3 regions of the Janthinobacterium sp. 1L-D-8-B-C4 genome follow, and region 2 is predicted to be linked to each of the others. Evidence: predicted binding sites of a transcription regulator. Region 2 holds the regulator's gene; each other region holds the start of a gene.

Region 1 (4,172 bases), on a different contig from region 2:
AGCAATTTAAGGCCAGCCTCCTTGGCGGCAAGATGTGCCTTCACCACGCCAGCGACCGTGCATTCGTCCGTAATCGCCAGAGCGTGATAGCCAAGACCAGCGGCACGCTGCACCAGTTGCTCGGGAGCGGACGATCCATGCAAAAACGTAAAATGGCTCACGCACTGCAATTCGGCATAGGAGGGGAGGGCGATTGCCATGGCGCGCATCCGTCAGGCGTACAGTCCATGCAAAAACCAGCGACGATCCGCAGTGCGCTCAAGATAAATCCAGTAGCACGTCGCATCTGTACCTTGCGCAACATAGTAGTCGCGCGCGACCGAATGCGCATCCCACCAGCCAGCCTCGAGCCGCTCGGGTCCGCGTATCAGTCTGAGCGGGCTCAAATAAAAAGGCCTTTCGTCGCGCGTCAGCAGCTGTATCGGCTTGGGCAGCACAAAACACGGCCGATCCAACACCAGTTCAACTTCGGTGGAAGAGATGACTTTCGCCGTGGCCGGCCCCCAGCTGTTGCACTGCTCGGGGCGATGATCCGGGGACAGCACCGGCACCAAAACGTTGTCCGGACCTACTCTGGAGGACAACAATTCCAGCAGGCGTGTGAAATCGGCCAACGAACCACCTGGCTCCGGAAATAATTGATCGGTCAGCGGCTGCATCGCTTCCAGCTGCACCACTTCCAGCCGTAAGCCGATGACCGGCGCACTCAATTCGATCTTAGCCAGGCGTTCCTTCAACAGCCTTAACAAGTGTGGCTCTTTCCACGCCGGCTCGGCCAACGTGATTTCGACAGGCGTCGGCGACACCGCAGAGCGGCCACGTTCATGCACCAGCTGTAGCTTGAACGTAATCACAGCCAATTGGCGTGCAGTGAGCCAACCTGTCAGCTGCAAAATCAATGTCGTGGCGCCATGCATCAACGCTTCCGCATGTTCGATGCGATCGAAGGTTTCGATATGGGCGCAAAATTTCGCCGGCACCGATATCCAACGATGCATTTCTTCGATATCGCCATACGCACGGTCGAGGACATGCAAGAGCTGCTTGCTCGTGCGCCGTAGCAGCCCAGTCCTAGGCAATTTCCGCACATCGCTCAGCGTACTAGCGCCGATACCATCGAACCAGGTAAGAAATGGCGCAGCCGATGGCACAAGTGAACAGGGTAACGCGTCGAGGCGGAAAGCCAACGTTGACGACTGCACGCACCTTCTACGCGGAGCATGACGGCCAGGCTTTACGTGGGCAAGCAGCCAGGCACCTTCCGCCGTCGGGGCCGCACCCAGCTGCCCGGTAAAGCCGAGTCGGCGGATGCTATCGCGTACTCGCCGACACAACGAAAGCGGACCGCCAAACAACACAAGACTGGCGCCGACATCAAGCAACAGGCTGAAATCATCGGTAAACGCAACTTCGGGCGTGAACTGCAGCATCGCCATCGCAATAGAATCGAGCGCACGCGATTCCTTTTCTGTATCGCGATCCAACATGATCGCACCAGGTGCAATGGTTGCCACACCACCAGAGCGCATGCCAACTCGCACGCCAGCATTGGCCGCCTCTGCCGAAGCGACCAGCACTTTTCCACCATCAACCACCACATAAGGGCCTGTCTCAGACCAAGACGGGCGCAGCGTTTCGAGCGGTAATAACGGCAGGTATAAAGTTAACAGCAGAGGCGTTTTCATCATGCAAGGGGTGACGGCCAGTAGGCATATCAGCAAGCGGAATAAATAGGGTTTTATCGGAGACAGGGCCACGTCGCTTTAACACCTCAACCTGGACACCACCCATCGCTGGTCGAACTCCCAGCCGAAGGGACGCGGGCGAGGCTTCACTTGCACACGCCATTGGACGAATCAGCCAGAACCAGGTTTCCGCGCCCTGGGCCGCAAAATTCAAGCGACGCAGGGAATCGGAGCGGATATGATTCTGCCAAAACACTACCGCACCACAACTACCATTTTTTAGTATTTGTTCCGTCGTCCACAGAGCGTCCGCAGTACTGGGAGCCCGAACCCATATCAATCGGCCAACATCGATGCCCCATATCTTGAACGCAAGCGAATGCGGAATATAAGGCGGCTGAACCAATACAATTCTTTGCTTATCCGATAGCTTGGCGAGTAAGGGCTTAAGCAACTGCAACTCTCCGATACCCGATTGCTGAACAAGCAACTCAATCAGCGACGAACGCGGCCAACCAGCACCAGGTAACTCTCCATCCAGCAACGAATATCCCGATGAACAACTGACGTCATGTGACACTGCCAACTCACTCGCACGCCAAACGTGGGAAATCACCAAGGGATCAGTGACCTCCGCGGAGAATTCAGAACAGACTTGAGAACAGAGCAAAGCCATGAGAAAGCACAATCGTTATCAACATAATACTGTATATACGTACAGTGTATGCGTGATTGTTTGATTCCGCAATAGCCAGCTTCAGCTAAAAAAACATCGCTGAATAAAAAAGCGCCAAGGGCTGCCTTCGCGCGCGGGCTTCCCCGCTTGCTTGCGCGCCGACGAAACCCCCGTCGCCACGCCCGGTTAACCTGAAAACCCATCAATTCAACATCCTGAAACCCAGCAGAGGTATCCATCACCGACTGCTTGCTGAAAACAGCACAACCCAGACCCCAGAATGGCACCACCACAGGAACTTATCCGTCCTCAACCCGCTGCGGGCTTACGGCGATGACAGAAGACTCACTGGAACTGCCTTCAATACGCACAAGAGAGACAAGTTGCAAAAAAGCAACCCCTACTGCAGGTACCTGATGTGTAGCAAACTTAACATTCGCCGGGGCTGCTGCGGCGTTCTGTGCATCTGGGGTTTTCAGTGCTTGGCGGGTGTGCTCGACGAGTGCTTTATAGGTGGCCACCGTCTGCCGGGTCACGCCAGCGATGCGTCCGATCGCGATCTGGGTAAGACTCTCTCCGCGTTGCAGCAACAACCTGCAGGCGGCAAGGATCCTATCCGCAGTACTCTTCTGTCGTTCGCTGTGGGTGCGTTCTGCAGCCAGGCTTTGGCGTGCCGGGAGTGGCAGCTCTGGGTCAAGCTGCATGATGCCGCGCTTGCAGCGGCCGCTTCCCGTGTACTTGTTCCATGTCCAGCGTGCAATCGAACGAATTGTCGCCCTCAGCGAGGATGCAGGCAGATCCTGTTCAAAGCCTTTGTCCCGGAAGCTGTTCAAATCGTGCGCCTTGTGATCAAGCCAGCGCACGAACGTGTCGTAGCTTCCGCTTTCCCTCTCGCGGTTGACGATGGAATAGGCGTAGTGGCGCAAATGTTCGAACAGCAGGCAGTGACGCGAGTGTGCAATGTCGTCAACGTTGACGTTCTTGGCCCAGGGCGCTGCCACGGCCAGATCGACATAATCGGCCAGGGCGCCCAATTCATAGACGGAGTTGTGTAACTCTTCGGTCGACCACCATGGATGTCCAGGTGTCTTGGCCACTGGTCCTGAATGGAAATTGGGGTCCGCATGCAGCGCCACCGAAAATGCGGCGTAGACGGCCTTCATGAAGGCGATGGGTTTGTCGCGCGCGGCCTCGGTCGTGCACACCGGAGGAATCGCATAATAAAGGTGGCTATTGCCGGAGGCGCGGTTTCGCACAATCAGATTTGGCGCCGGCAGGCCCGCGTCCTCCCAGATCATCGAATTTGAATGGTCGAGGTCGAATATCAGCCAGCTGACAAGGCCTGGCCGATTGATTTGCATGTACGGATAACGCACCGCGTACTCGCGGGGGCGAGTACGGGTCGCCGTTTTGTTGTCACTGCAGCGCGGAATGTAGGGCGCCTCTTGCAGCACCCGGTGCAGGGCGGTACCGTGCTCGAAATATCGAACATCGGGCTCGGCAACGCTATTCACCTTTGTTCCCAAAGGGTGGCAAAACGGTGCCAGCGTGTAGCGCAAGCCCGATACAGCACTCGAATTTTAGGGCGAGCAGATGCTCACCTCGGCCATGATTTGTCATGGGAGCTCCAGTTGCCAAGTGACAGGCGTAAAAAATCCCTTGCGCTGACTTGAGCACCGAACTAAAATCACGGCTGAAGAGTACGTAATTTATGTTTTGGCACTGCCAGCGCATTAGAAGAGGCCCGGTTCCCGCCGGGCCTTTTGCTTTTCAGGGCATCAAATTGTTAGCGTTTCAGATCAGCTCTTCAT
Region 2 (4,172 bases):
GCATAAGTAACCTGCCCGGCCTGCGCCGGGCTTTTTTTGGGGTCAGACCTTCAGGTCTGACCCCGGCATTTGCCTTGGGGTTGCGCGGCAAATCGAATATCCGGAATTTCATCGATGACCACCAAAAAAACCTACGGCTTTACCACCACCATCCTGCATAACGACCGCCGCAAGGGCATCGAGCACGGCTCGCTGCACAAGCCCGTGCATACTTCGGTTGCTTTCGGCTACAGTGACGCGCGCCAGCTGGCGTCCGTGTTCCAGGGCAAGGAGCCGGGCTTTCGCTACGGCCGCCAGGGCAACCCGACCGTCTCCGCACTGGAAGACAAGGTCAACCAGATGGAAGACGGTGTGGCCACCTTGTGCTTTGCCACCGGCATGGGTGCCATCGGTGCCGTTGTGCAATCCTTGCTGCGCGCCGGCGACCATGTGGTGTCGTCGGCCTTTTTGTTCGGCAATACCAACAGCCTGTGGCAGACGGTGACGGGGCAGGGCATCGGCGTGTCATTCGTCGACGCCACCGAAGTGGCTAACGTGGCCGCCGCCATCACGCCGCAAACGCGCATCGTGTTCGTTGAAACCATCGCCAACCCGCGTACGCAGATCGCCGACCTGGCAAAGATTGGCGAGCTGTGCCGCGAGAAAGGCATCCTGTATATCGTCGACAACACCATGACCACGCCCTACCTGTTCCGCCCGAAAGCGGTGGGCGCCGGCCTGGTGATCAATGCGCTGACCAAGTCGATCGGCGGCCACGGCAATGCGCTTGGGGGCAGCCTGACCGATACCGGTGTGTTCGACTGGACGCAGTACCCGAATATTTTCGAGAACTACAAAAAGGCGGCGCCGAAACAATGGGGCATTGCGCAGATCCGCGCCAAGGCCTTGCGCGACTTCGGTGCCTCGCTGGGGCCGGAAGCGGCGCATCATATTGCCGTGGGCGCCGAAACCATGGCCTTGCGCATGGACCGCACCTGCTCGAACGCGCTGGCGCTCGCTACCATGCTGCAAGCCGATCCGCGCGTGGCGGCCGTGCATTACCCGGGCCTGGCGTCGCACCCGCAGCACGCGCTGGCGTCCGAGTTGTTCCGCAGCTACGGTTCGCTGTTCAGTTTTGAATTGAAAGACGGCATCGACTGCTTCGATTTCCTCAATCGCCTGAACCTGGCGATACCGGCCAGCAACCTGGGCGACACGCGCACCCTGGTGATACCGGTCGCCCATACGATCTTCTACGAGATGGGTGCAGAACGCCGCGCCAGCATGGGCATTGCCGAGTCGCTGATCCGCGTTTCCGTCGGTATCGAGGATGAAGCCGACCTGCTCGATGATTTCAAGAGCGCGCTGGACGCGTAAACGCCTTCGGCAATAAAAAGGGCCGCAACAGCATTGCTGTGGCGGCCCTTTTTCACGTGCAGCAGTTTAATGCCAGCTGCGCATCAGGCCGACTGCCAGGCCTTCCAGGGCAAACTCGTCTTCCGGCGTCACGGTAATGACCTTGAAGTCGGGGTTTTCCGGGAACAGTTCGATCAGGGTGCCGGTTTTCTTGTAGCGCTTGACGGTGACTTCATCGCCGATGCGGGCTACGACGATCTGGCCGTTCTTGGCACTGTCGACTTTTTTTACGGCCAGCAGGTCGCCGTCCATGATGCCGGCGTCGCGCATCGACCAGCCGCGCACTTTCAGCAAAAAGTCGGGCTTGGCCGAAAACAGGGCCGGATCGACGTTGTAGCTCGCTTCCAGGTTTTCCTGCGCCAGGATGGGCGAACCGGCGGCCACGCGGCCGATCAGCGGCAGCGACATCAGCAGCGCGGCAGGCACCTTCGGCAGCGCCGGCTCGGCAAGCGAGGCGCCGATCAGGCGGATGCCGCGCGAGGTGCCCGGCGAAATCTCGATGGCGCCCTTGCGGGCCAGGGCCTGCAAATGCTCTTCGGCTGCATTGGCCGATTTGAAACCCAATTCATTGGCGATTTCGGCGCGGGTCGGAGGAAAACCCGTGTTTTCAATCGCGTCCTTGATCAGGTTCAGGATTTGTTCTTGTCGTGCTGTCAGCTTGATCATGGATGGTGGGTGCATAGTGAAATGCTGTCTATATGAACAGTCTGTATTTTTGTACAGTATCGCCGACTATGCAAGCGACTTTCGGCATTTTCGGCCGATTTCGATGGAAAAAGTCGCGCGCGAAGCAAAAATGCTGCGCTGGCGGGCGTTGCAGGCGCTGCATGGCAAGCAATGGTTGAACGGATTGCAAAAGGCGGTTATAATCTTCGGCTGACCTTCCCACACCCGTCTTGACGCCGGGGTGGGCGATTATCAATCCGACCTGAAGGAGTTTGCATGCGTCATTATGAAATAGTCTTTATCGTCCATCCGGACCAGAGCGAGCAAGTGCCCGCGATGATCGAACGCTACAAAGCCAGCGTAACCACCCGCGGCGGTTCGGTTCACCGCGTGGAAGATTGGGGCCGCCGTCAAATGGCTTACTCGATCCAGAAACTGCCTAAAGCACACTACATCTGCCTGAACATCGAATGCGACAACGAGACCCTGGTCGAGTTGGAAACAGCATTCAAATTCAATGATGCCGTGTTGCGTCACCTGACCGTTAAAATGAAGAAAGCTGAAACAGCTCCTTCGCCGATGATGAAATCGGTACAACGCGAAGATGCGGCCAAAAGCCACCGCACCGAAGCACCAGCAGCCGCTCCAGCCGCAGCAGCAGCCTGATTGACCAGGATCGTGCGCTGAACCAGTTACAAGTTACCGCCATCATTGCCGAGCGCGAAATATTGCGCTATACCCCGGCAGGGTTGCCGATCGTGAATGCAGTATTGCAGCACAGTTCGCAGCAGATGGAAGCCGGTATCGCCCGTTTGACCGAGTTTGAACTTGCCGCGCTTGCCGCTGGCGAAATCTCAGGCCGGTTCAGTCAGGCAAGCTTGGGCGGGGTGTATCAGTTCACGGGTTTCCTGGCCAGGAAAAGCCGCAACAGCAAGAGTTTGGTGTTTCACATCATTGATTTTAGTGCAGTCAGTTCTGACTAGCGCAATTTTAGATACAGGAGCCTAGAATGGCATTCGGTAAAAAGTTCGACAAAAACAAGCTCAAGCTTAAAGAAAAACGCAAACAGCAAAACCCACTGTTCAAACGCAAGAAGTTCTGCCGCTTCACCGCAGCACACGTTGAACAAGTTGACTACAAAGACGTTGACACGCTGAAAGACTTCGTCCAAGAAAACGGCAAGATCATGCCAGCACGCCTGACCGGTACCAAAGCGCACTACCAGCGCCAAGTTGACACCGCAATCAAGCGCGCTCGCTTCCTCGCGCTGCTGCCATACACCGATTTGCACCACGCTTAATCGGTCAGATATTCCTGGAGAAGAACTATGCAAATCATTCTGTTAGAAAAAGTTGTTAACGTCGGTAACCTCGGCGAAGTCGTCAAAGTCAAAGACGGTTACGCACGTAACTTCCTGATCCCGCAACGCCTGGCCCGTCGTGCTACCGCTACGGCGATCGCCGAATTCGAAGTCAAGCGCGCTGAACTGGAAAAAGCTGCTGCCGCCAAACTGGCTGCATCGCAAGCCCAGGGCGAAAAACTGAGCGGCCTGACCGTTCAAGTTGCTCAAAAAGCTGGCGTCGATGGCCGTCTGTTCGGTTCTGTCACCAACTTCGACATCGCTGAAGCGCTGACCAAGCAAGGTTTCGCTGTTGAAAAAGCACAAGTACGCATGCCTACCGGCCCGCTGAAAGTTGTTGGCGAGCACAACGTTTCGGTTGCCCTGCACACCGACGTGGTAGTGGAAGTGGTGATCGCTGTGGTACCAGACGCAAACGCGTAAATCGTTTGCAGGCCTCGGCCTGCAGCATTGCCGCAATTGGAAAAGCCGGGTTCGCCCGGCTTTTTTGTGGCCTTTTTTTCCGTCATTTTCAGCCCTTTATTTTTGCCCGCACGCCGAAGCGGGTATAATTCGCGCCATGAACGCCCCCTCAGATCCACAACTGGATTCCCTCCGCATACCGCCGCATTCGATCGAAGCAGAACAGTCCGTCATTGGTGGTCTGCTGCGCGATAATGCCGCGTATGACCGCATTGCCGATTTCATGCATGCGGATGATTTCTATCGCTATGACCATCGCATCATCTTCGAGCAAATCGTCAAGATGGTG
Region 3 (4,172 bases), on a different contig from region 2:
CCAGCACCAGGGTTGGCGTGACCAGAATGGCCAGCGAAACCATCTTCATTTCATGCGCCTGGATTTTCTTGCCCAGGTATTCGGGCGTGCGCCCTATCATCAGGCCGGCGATAAAGACCGCCAGGATGGCAAACATCAGCATGCCGTACAAACCCGTGCCGACACCACCAAACACCACTTCGCCGAATTGCATCAGCAGCAGCGGCACCATGCCGCCCAAAGGCATGTACGAGTCATGCATGGAATTGACGGCGCCGCACGAGGCCGCAGTCGTCACGGCCGCAAACAGGGCGGACGAACTGATGCCGAAGCGCGTTTCCTTGCCTTCCATATTGCCGCCCGCCTGCAGGGTGCTTTGCTGCTGATCGACGCCCAGCGCCTGCAACGCCGGATTGGCCTGCTGCTCGGCCTGGAATACGCCGGCCGTCATGACGACAAAGATCAGCGTCATCGCGGCCAGTACGGCCCAGCCCTGGCGCATGTCGCCCACCATGCGGCCAAAGGTGAAGCACAGGCCGGCGGGAATGATGAAGATGGCCAGCATCTGCAGGAAATTCGACATGAACGTGGGGTTTTCATACGGATGGGCCGAATTGGCATTGAAAAAGCCGCCGCCATTCGTGCCCAGCATCTTGATCGCTTCCTGCGAAGCGACCGGGCCCATGGCGATGGTCTGCGTGGCAGCCACTTGCGCTTCCATTACGGGCTTGCCGGCGGCATCGAGCACGGCCTGGCCGGCGGCGTCGACTTTCGGCGTTTCATAGTTCACCTGGTCAAGCAGGGTGACTTCCTTGTACGGCGAAAAATTCTGGATCACGCCTTCACCCATGAACACCACCGACAAGGCCAGCGACAGCGGCAGCAGGATGTACAAGGTCGAGCGCACCAGGTCGACCCAGAAATTGCCGATCGATTTGCTCGAGCGGGCCGAAAAGCCGCGCACCAGCGCAAAGATCACGGCGATGCCGGTGGCGGCCGAAAAGAAGTTCTGGCAGGCCATGCCAAGCATCTGCGTCAGGTAGCTCATGGTCTGCTCGCCCGAATAGCCCTGCCAGTTGGTATTGGCGACAAAGCTCACTGCCGTATTGAACGAGGAATCGGGGCTGACGCCTTGCATTGCCTGCGGGTTGAACGGCAAGAAGCCTTGCAGGCGCTGCAGGCCATAGACAAAAAAGGCGCCGATGGTATTGAACAACAGCAGGGCGATGGCGTAGTGCTTCCAGCCCATGGCGCGCTCGGCGCCGGCTTTCATGCCGGCCAGGCGGTAGAGCACATTTTCACCGCGTTGCAGCCAGCCCAGGCCGCGGATCGGCGCGTCGCCGGCCACCTTGGCCATGTACAGGCCCAGCGGATAACCCACCGCCAGCAGCACCGCAAGGAACAGCACCAGCAACAATATCGATTGCGTCGTCATTACAGCTCCTCCGCTTTCAACAGCGCCACCAGCAGATACACCAGCAGGCCGGCCGAGACCACGGCGCCCAGCACATAAAAGGCGTTCATTGCGCGCCCCCCGTGGTGTGACTCAATGCGTCGCAGGCGCTGGCAAAGCCGGCCACCACGACATAAAAGACGGCCATCAGGCCCAGGTATACGAGATCCATTCCCACCCTCATCAGGTTTATTTTTGATAGGGGGAAGCTTAGCCAGAAGGGCCTAAAAAATTCGTAAAGACTGGGGTGGGCGGTGTAAACAAACTGTAAAAATCACGCGCAACCATCAAGCCGGTACACGAACGGCGCACCATAGTTGCCAAGGAGTAGCGCCATTGCGCGCCGATCACGATAGAATGCGCGAGCGTCCGCACAAGGACGCCCGGCCCGCCGCAATGCGCTCCCCCAGTGACGCGAGGCGCGATATACTGTATATTCATACAGTTATCGCCACCGCTGTCACTATGTCATTTCACCGCACAGCATGCGCGCCAGGCGTTCCCACCACTGTCTTTACTTAGCATGAACACGTATGGCCACTAAAAAACCAGCATCCGACTACAGCGAATCATCCATCCGTGTCCTGAAAGGACTGGAACCCGTCAAGCAGCGCCCGGGGATGTACACCCGCACTGAAAATCCGCTGCACATCATCCAGGAAGTGATCGACAATGCCTCCGACGAGGCGCTGGGCGGCCATTGCACGCATATCGCCGTGACGCAAAACGTCGACGGCAGCATCACGGTCGAAGACAATGGCCGCGGCATTCCCGTCGGCCTGCACCCCGAAGAAGGCGTGCCGACCGTGGAGATCGTATTTACGCGGCTGCACGCGGGCGGCAAGTTCGACAAGGGCTCGGGCGGCGCCTACGCGTTCTCGGGCGGCCTGCATGGCGTTGGCGTGTCGGTCACCAATGCGCTGTCCTCGCGCCTGGAGATCACCGTCTGGCGCAAGGAAAGCGACGGCAACGGCCTGCACCACATGGTGTTTGCCGATGGCGACGTGATCGAGCCGCTCAATTCGCGTCCGGCGCCGCGCGACGGCAAGAAGTCCGGCACGCGCGTGACGGCCTGGCCGAACCCCAAATATTTTGACTCGCCGAATATCTCGCAGCCCGAGCTGCAGCGCCTGCTGCACTCGAAAGCGGTGCTGCTGCCGGGCGTGATCGTCACGCTGACCAACGCGAAAACCGGCGACACGCAAACCTGGCAGTACGCCGAAGGCCTGCGCGGCTACCTGACCGAATCGCTGGCGCAGGTATCGAATGGCGAAACCCTGATCCCGCTGTTCGAAGGCGCGCAGTACGCCAGCAGCGAGTCCGAAGGCTTTGCCGAAGGCGAAGGCGCGGCCTGGGTGGTGGCGTGGACCGAAGAAGGCGCCATCGTGCGCGAGTCCTACGTCAACCTGATCCCTACCTCGAATGGCGGTACGCACGAATCGGGCTTGCGCGAAGGCCTGTTCGGCGCCGTGAAAAACTTCGTCGAGATGCACTCCTTGCTGCCCAAGGGCGTGAAACTGCTGCCCGAAGACGTGTTTGCGCGCGCCTCCTTCGTGCTGTCGGCGAAAGTGCTGGACCCGCAATTCCAGGGCCAGATCAAGGAGCGTTTGAACTCGCGCGACGCCGTCAAGCTGGTGTCGACCTATACCAAGCCGCCGCTGGAACTGTGGCTGAACCAGCACGTCGACTACGGCAAGAAGCTGGCCGAACTGGTGATCAAGCAGGCGCAGTCGCGCCAGCGCTCGCTGCAAAAAGTGGAAAAGAAAAAATCGTCGGGCGTTGCCGTCTTGCCCGGCAAGCTGACCGACTGCGAATCGTCGGACATCACGCGCAATGAACTGTTCCTGGTCGAGGGCGACTCGGCCGGCGGCTCGGCCAAGATGGGCCGCGACAAGGAATTCCAGGCGATCCTGCCGTTGCGCGGCAAGGTGCTGAACTCGTGGGAAACCGACCGCGACCGCCTGTTTGCCAATAACGAGATCCACGATATTGCGGTGGCCATCGGCGTCGATCCGCACAGCGCCGGCGACACGCCCGATTTGTCCGGCCTGCGCTACGGCAAGGTGTGCATCTTGTCCGATGCGGACGTCGACGGCTCGCATATCCAGGTGCTGCTGCTGACGCTGTTCTTCAAGCACTTCCCCGCGCTGATCAAGAAGGGCCACATCTGCATCGCCCGTCCACCGTTGTACCGCGTGGATGCGCCGGCGCGCGGCAAGAAGCCGATCCAGAAGATCTACGCGCTCGACGACGGCGAACTGGTGGCCATCGAAGACAAGCTGCGCAAGGAAGGCGTGAAGCAAGGCGCCTGGGCGATCTCGCGCTTCAAGGGCCTGGGCGAGATGAACGCCGAGCAGTTGTGGGAAACCACCATGAATCCCGACACGCGCCGTTTGCTGCCGGTGATGCTGGGCGCGGTCGACCATATGGATTCGAGCGCGCGCTTCAATATGTTGATGGGCAAAGGCGAAGCAGCCGGGCGCCGCGCCTGGATCGAAGAACACGGCAATGAAGCGGAGGCGGACATCTGATGATTATCGGCATCGACCTGGGCACCACCAACAGCCTGGTCGCCATCTGGCGCGACGGCAAGGCATCCATCATTCCCAATGCATTGGGCGAGCACCTGACGCCATCGTGCGTCAGCATCGACGACGACGGCACCGTGCTGGTGGGCCGCGCCGCGCGCGAACGCCTGCAGACGCACCCGCAATTGACGGCGTCCGTCTTCAAGCGCTAC

The links. The regulator LexA, encoded in region 2, represses DNA repair genes until DNA is damaged. The targets are predictions, from matches to a motif close to ACTGTATNNNNATACAGT.
Region 1: a site for LexA is predicted at 2,390-2,407, ahead of imuA (translesion DNA synthesis-associated protein ImuA). Genes of this name have one in related genera too.
Region 3: a site for LexA is predicted at 1,861-1,878, ahead of AC0Z42_RS09620 (DNA topoisomerase IV subunit B). Genes of this name have one in related genera too.

Annotation. Positions count from the first base shown of each region.
Region 1 covers NZ_JBXAVX010000017.1:55,233-59,404, reverse strand. The annotation lists gene AC0Z42_RS24665 (error-prone DNA polymerase) at 1-209, opposite strand, end outside; gene AC0Z42_RS24660 (Y-family DNA polymerase) at 213-1,685, opposite strand; gene imuA (translesion DNA synthesis-associated protein ImuA) at 1,612-2,361, opposite strand; gene AC0Z42_RS24650 (replication initiation protein) at 2,661-3,875, opposite strand.
Region 2 covers NZ_JBXAVX010000006.1:315,096-319,267, forward strand. The annotation lists gene purF (amidophosphoribosyltransferase) at 1-6, shown strand, start outside; gene AC0Z42_RS13525 (cystathionine gamma-synthase family protein) at 115-1,356, shown strand; gene lexA (transcriptional repressor LexA) at 1,423-2,061, opposite strand; gene rpsF (30S ribosomal protein S6) at 2,338-2,727, shown strand; gene priB (primosomal replication protein N) at 2,745-3,044, shown strand; gene rpsR (30S ribosomal protein S18) at 3,071-3,361, shown strand; gene rplI (50S ribosomal protein L9) at 3,389-3,844, shown strand; gene AC0Z42_RS13555 (replicative DNA helicase) at 3,981-4,172, shown strand, end outside.
Region 3 covers NZ_JBXAVX010000004.1:185,402-189,573, forward strand. The annotation lists gene kdpA (potassium-transporting ATPase subunit KdpA) at 1-1,414, opposite strand, end outside; gene kdpF (K(+)-transporting ATPase subunit F) at 1,414-1,503, opposite strand; gene AC0Z42_RS09620 (DNA topoisomerase IV subunit B) at 1,966-3,963, shown strand; gene AC0Z42_RS09625 (molecular chaperone HscC) at 3,963-4,172, shown strand, end outside.